Regions from separate parts of the Carnobacterium sp. AT7 genome, predicted to be linked through region 1. Evidence: predicted binding sites of a transcription regulator. Region 1 holds the regulator's gene; the other holds the start of a gene.

The links. The regulator LexA, encoded in region 1, represses DNA repair genes until DNA is damaged. The targets are predictions, from matches to a motif close to CNAACANNTGTTNG.
Region 2: recX (recombination regulator RecX) is a predicted target of LexA. The motif match lies at 1,181-1,194, and genes of this name have one in related genera.

Annotation. Positions count from the first base shown of each region.
Region 1 covers NZ_ABHH01000020.1:28,244-31,542, forward strand. The annotation lists gene ylqF (ribosome biogenesis GTPase YlqF) at 1-275, shown strand, start outside; gene CAT7_RS08415 (ribonuclease HII) at 286-1,059, shown strand; gene lexA (transcriptional repressor LexA) at 1,121-1,744, opposite strand; gene CAT7_RS08425 (DUF896 family protein) at 1,908-2,147, shown strand; gene tkt (transketolase) at 2,279-3,299, shown strand, end outside.
Region 2 covers NZ_ABHH01000032.1:16,174-19,472, reverse strand. The annotation lists gene CAT7_RS10125 (general stress protein) at 164-1,108, shown strand; gene recX (recombination regulator RecX) at 1,243-2,094, shown strand; gene mutY (A/G-specific adenine glycosylase) at 2,094-3,299, shown strand, end outside.

The DNA of each region.
Region 1 (3,299 bases):
CAATCAAAGATACCATACTTCAACTAGATGATATCGCTATGTATGGAATAGAATTTATGCGAGAAAATTATCCGGAATCAATTTCAAAACGATACCGCTTAAGTGAAGAGGAAATGACATTAGCAATACCAGAGATGCTCATGCTTATTAGTGAGCGCAGAGGATTTCGTGATGACTATAGCCGTGCAGCTGAAATGGTAATTTTTGAAATAAGAAGTGGTAAAGTAGGACGATTTACATTAGATATTGCTCCGGTTTCTTTACCTAAAGAATAGAGGAACGCGTGTGGAAAAGCCTTTAAGTATTGCAGCAATCAAAGAATTATTGTCAACCATTTCCGATTCAACCGATGAGCGACTATCAGCAATTAGGAATGATTCCCGTAAAGGGGCTGCGAGTGCATACAAAGCATGGGAAAATAAGTTGAAGAAACAGCAATCTATTCTTGATAAACAAGAAGAAATGCTTCAAATTGAACGTTATTTTTGGGAACAAGGTACGCAATACATCGCTGGAATCGATGAAGTAGGAAGAGGACCACTAGCTGGACCTGTTGTGGCTGCTGCAGTGGTATTACCGAAAGATTTTGATGTGTTAGGTATAAATGATTCTAAGCAATTGTCTAGTGCAAAACGAGAAGCATTATTTGAACAGATCCAAGAAGCAGCAGTAGCTATTGGAATTGGTGTAAAAGATCATCATATAATCGATAAAGTAAATATTTACGAAGCAACTAAATTAGCCATGATTGAAGCCATACAACAATTGCCTGTACAACCAGAACAATTATTGATTGATGCTATGCATTTACCAGTTAGTATACCGCAAGAAAGTTTCATCAAAGGGGACGCCAAAAGTATATCTATTGCTGCGGCAAGTATTATTGCTAAAGTAACAAGAGATAGAATGATGGCTGATTATGATGATTTATATCCAGGCTATGGTTTTGCTAAAAATGCTGGTTATGGAACTAAAGTACATTTAGAAGGATTAGAAAAACAAGGAGCATGTCCAATTCATAGAAAAACATTTGCTCCTGTAAAAAACGTACTAAAATAGGTACCGCGATATAGCCTAAAAAAACGAATGAATAGGAAACTATTCATTCGTTTTTTTTATATTATTGGATATGGCTACGGTATAAGCCAATAACTTTACCTAAAATAGTTAATTCATTAAGTAGGATAGGACTCATTGTATCATTTTCAGGTTGTAATCGATAATGATCTTCTTCTTTATAAAATCTTTTACACGTTGCCTCATCATCAACAGTCATAGCAATGACAATGTCGCCATTATTAGCGGTTCCTTGTTTGCGAATAATAACTTCATCACCATCAAAAATACCAGCATTAATCATGCTTTCTCCGCGAATAGTCAACATGAATAACGATTCATTTTCAAATTGTAAATTTGGAGGAAGAGGGAAATAATCGGTAGCTTCTTCTACTGCTAAGATAGGCTCTCCAGCTGTAACGGTTCCTAATAAAGGAATTTTGTCTAATGCAATCCCTAATTTTGTTAATCCTAAAGCTGTTAATTCAATGGCACGTGGTTTACTAGGATCCCGTTGGATATATCCATTTTTTTCTAAGCGGGAAAGATGTCCATGTACTGTTGATGTAGAAGATAAAGAAACGGCTGTTCCAATTTCTCTAACAGTTGGAGGATAACCCTTCAATTTAACTTGATTGTATATATATTGCAAAACTTCAACTTGTCTTGATTCCGGATTTTTACTCATAATAGATATAAACACCTCGTTTCTTTTTTTATCATTCTAAGATTACCATATATAGCACAACAAATCAAACAAACGTTCGTAGATAAAGAGGATAAAAGAGTGATTTTATCAAAGAAGTTTGTTATAGTTGAACCAGAAATAAAAAAAATGCTGGAGTGATTAAATGTTACCAAAAGAGCAGATGGAAAGAATAAACGTTTTAGCGAATAAAGCAAAGACCAAAGGATTGACCATACAAGAACAAGTAGAACAAAAAAAATTAAGAGACGCTTATATTGAAGCATTCCGAGGTGGAATGAGAAAAACAATTGAAGGTGTTAAAATAGTAGATGAAGAAGGTACGGATGTTACGCCTGATAAATTGAAAGACATCCAAAAAGAGAAAGGCCTTCATGGCAGATAAAAAGGTTTGTTCATAAATGGGATAAGCATTAGATTCTCCCATTTATGAACATTCTGTTCGTGAAAGCGTTGCACTTAAAGCGGAATAATAGTAAACTAATAGAGTACTAATAGAGAGTTCAAATCGAAAGGATGATTTTTTTGTTTGATAACACAGACCAGTTAGCAGTAAATACAATTAGAACACTAAGTATGGATGGTATACAAAAAGCCAATTCCGGACACCCAGGCTTACCTATGGGGGCTGCTCCAATGGCTTACGCATTGTGGACTAAACAATTAAAAGTAAATCCAAAAAACTCAAAATGGTTTGACCGTGACCGTTTTGTCTTATCAGCTGGACATGGTTCAATGTTATTATACAGCTTGTTACATTTAGCTGGATATGACGTTAAAATCGATGATTTAAAACAATTCCGTCAATGGGATAGTAAAACACCTGGACATCCAGAGGTTAACCATACTGATGGAGTAGAAGCAACTACTGGTCCTCTAGGACAAGGTATTGCAAATGGTGTAGGTATGGCTATGGCAGAAGCTCATTTAGCTGCTACTTATAATAAAGAGAGCCACACAATTGTTGATCATTTCACGTATGCTTTATGTGGAGATGGCGATTTAATGGAAGGTGTTTCAGCTGAAGCAGCAAGTTTAGCTGCTCATTTAGAACTTGGAAAATTAGTAGTTCTTTATGATTCAAATGATATCTCTTTAGATGGACCAACTTCAAAAGCGTTCACTGAAAATGTTGGACAACGTTTTGAAGCTTACGGTTGGCAACATATTCTTGTAAAAGATGGCAATGATTTAGAAGAAATCAACGCAGCAATTGAAGCTGCAAAAGCTGAAACGAAAAAACCTACTTTGATTGAAGTTAAAACAATTATTGGTTTTGGAGCTCCTAATGCCGGAACACACAAAGTTCATGGTGCACCACTTGGAGCAGAAGGAATTGAAGCTGCTAAAAAAGCTTATGGATGGGAAGGCGAAGATTTCTTTGTTCCTACCGAAGTAGCAGAACGTTTTAAAGAAACTATGGTAGATAAAGGAGCAAAAGCTGAAGAAGAGTGGAAAGCTGCATTTGAAGCATACCGCACTGAATATCCAGAACTAGCTAAACAGTTTGAAATGGCATTAAGCAATGAATTGCCAA
Region 2 (3,299 bases), on a different contig from region 1:
AGTGATTCTTAACTTTTATTAAAGTGCAACTAAATGAGCTTTAACGTTCAATTCAAGTCGTCTATTTTGATAACTTATTCTTCATTTGTTAAGGTGAGTTTATAAAGAAAAGAAGGAACAAATCGTTAAGTAAAGTCGATAATCTTAAAAGGGAGTGTTAAGTATGAGTAAAGTAGTTGTTGGTTCATTTTCAAATGTACAAGAAACATCAGCATGTGTAGAACAATTATTAGCGGAAGGTCATTCTAGAGACAGCATAAAAATTGTGACAACTAAACAAGATTCTTCAGCAATTAAAGAACAATCAGGTGTAGAAGTTAGTAAAGTTTTAACTGAACAAGAGGATGAAAAATCTACTTGGGACAAACTAAAAGATCTGTTTACTGATACAGATGCAGACGATAATGCTCAATTAGAAAAATTTGGCGTTGATTCGGCGACTGCAGCTCACTATGCTGATTCCTTAAAAGCAGGAGAATATATCGTCCTTTCAGATGAAACTACCGGATTAAATCCAAGCAATCAAGAGACTCAGGAATCAACAGAATCATCAAATCTTATCGTGGGACAAGCTGGTGAAGGAGTGCGTGTAGTAAGAAATGCTTCTCAACCAACAGATGATGATATTTTAGCAAATGATGGCGATGATCGTTTGAATAATGCAGAAGTACCATTAGAAACTAATTTTACAGCTGAAAAAGGTCCAGCTGATAATACAACAGTACAACCCGGTTTAACAGAAACGACTGTTCCTGAAACGATTGAAGAAGATGATTTAATGATTGATTCAATTTGGAATGAAGAGAATCCTAGATTGCAAGACAATCAAGAGGATGATTTATCGAATGGTCCTTTTAGCAAAGAGCAAGATCGAAGAGATGATACTAGAGACGTGGTAACTCCATCAGTTGACTCATTAAATCATCAAGAATACAATCCTAATGACAATCCATTACAGGGAACGCCACCAACAGGTTCAGTACCAAATGATGAACCTTCTGGACTTAGTTCACAAAACCAAGAAGAGTTAGATCTGCCTCATTTTGACGGCAGCACCTTATCTGGTCAGCCAAGAAATGATCCAAAAAGAGATTTTCCAAATAAATAAATAAATAGTAGTCAAAACGACTCTGACTTAGGTCAGTGTCGTTTTCTTTGCAAATGATTAAATTTAAACTTTCGAACATGTGTTTGTTAATGGTTTATGCTATAATAGTAGAACTGAAGTAGGAGTGTGAGGCTATGATATATAAATTAGATAGTGAAAAACAAAATACTTCACCATCAGCATTGCCTAAAATCACAAAAATTGAAGCGCAAAAAAGAAAAGGGCGTTACAATATTTATTTAGATGAAGAATATGCTTTTCCTGTTGATGAAGCTATTTTAATTAAACATATTTTGCATAAGGGTATGGAAATTTCAAAGAGCTTCCGTCAGCAACTAGAAATCGAAGATGGCTACCGTAAAGCATATACGAGAGCATTAGTTTATTTGAACTATTCTTTGCGCTCAATAAAAGAGATTAAAGATGATTTAATTGCCCATGAGTTTACGGGTGAGACAGCTGATCAGGTGATTGAACAATTAAAAGAACAAGGCTACTTAAATGATTTGATGTATGCTGAAAGTTATACAAGAACCGCTGCAAATGTTAGCGGAAAGGGGCCTTACGTGATAAAAAGAGAATTGAAAAAACGTGGAGTTAATGAAGAGACCATTGAAGAAGCAATGGAGCAGTACCCGTTTGATCAAATGGTAGAAAATGGTGTTGCATTAGCAGAAAAAGTTATGCGTCGTTCTTCGCAACATTCTTCGAGAGAAACGAGTAATAAAATTCGTCAAAATTTGATGCAAAAAGGATTTCAATCTGATGTAATTACTCAAGTTTTGGAACAGATAGATTCAGTAAAAGAAGATGACGATGAATATGAAGCTTTAAAAACACAAGGAGACAAAATTTGGCGCAAACAAACTAAATTAACTGGAGCTAAAAAAAGTCAAAAAGTTAAAAGTGGTTTGTTCCAAAAAGGGTTTGCTGGTGATTTGATTACACAATATATTAATGAAAAAGAAATGGAAGACGAAGATTAATGACACAAACTGAAATCAATTTAGTTGAAAAAAAACAAAAACTGATTTTTGATATACCGATGTGGCCACAAGAAAAAATTGAACGATTCAGAGAAACGCTTCTTAGCTGGTACGATTTAGAAAAAAGAGATTTACCTTGGCGGAAAAACAATGATCCTTATCGTATATGGGTTTCAGAAATCATGTTGCAACAGACAAGAGTGGATACGGTTATACCGTACTATTTGAATTTCATGAAAACTTTCCCAACGATTGAAGCTTTAGCACATGCAGATGAAGATACCTTGCTAAAAGCTTGGGAAGGGCTTGGATACTATTCACGAGTTCGGAATTTGCAAACAGCTGCCCAACAAATCATGGAAACGTATGATGGCGAAATGCCCAGTGATCCTAAAGAAATCACCAAACTAAAAGGGATTGGTCCTTATACAACTGGAGCGATTGCTAGTATGGCATTTGGATTACCAGAACCAGCAGTTGACGGAAATGTGATGCGCGTGTTGAGTCGATTGTTTGAAATTGATGCCGATATTGCTAAACCAGGTAATCGCAAAATTTTTGAAGCTATTATGCGAGAACTAATAGATCCCTATAAACCAGGAGATTTTAATCAAGCTTTTATGGATTTAGGTTCAAGCATCTGCACACCTAAAAATTACCATCCAGAGTTGAGCCCCATTAAAGAATTTAATCAATCGTATCAAAACGGCACATGGGATAAGTATCCCGTGAAAAGTAAAAAGAAAAAAGCTAAACCCGTTTACTATGTAGGAACGATTATTAAAAATGCTACAGGTGCCTTTTTGTTAGAAAAGCGTCCTGTAAATGGCTTGCTGGCAAATATGTGGACTTTTCCGTTAATTGAAGAAGAATTAGTGATTCCAGAAACGGGTATTGAAAAAGGAACATTGATTCATTTAGAGGATGAAGACCTTACTGAAAAAGTCATAAAAAAAATCACAACCGAATTAGAAAGCAACTACGGGATTAAACCTACTTTAATGGAAGTTCCATTTGATGAAGTTCAGCATATTTTTAGTCATTTAAAATGGTTCATCGCTGTTTATTATGGACAATTAATAGTGGAAGATTCAATGGTCATCCCTGAAAACTGTTATTGGGTACAACCTGATGACTTTGATCAATATGTGTTCCCGGGGCCTCAAACAAAAATGTGGCAAAGTTACTTATCTAAATTTAAAAAA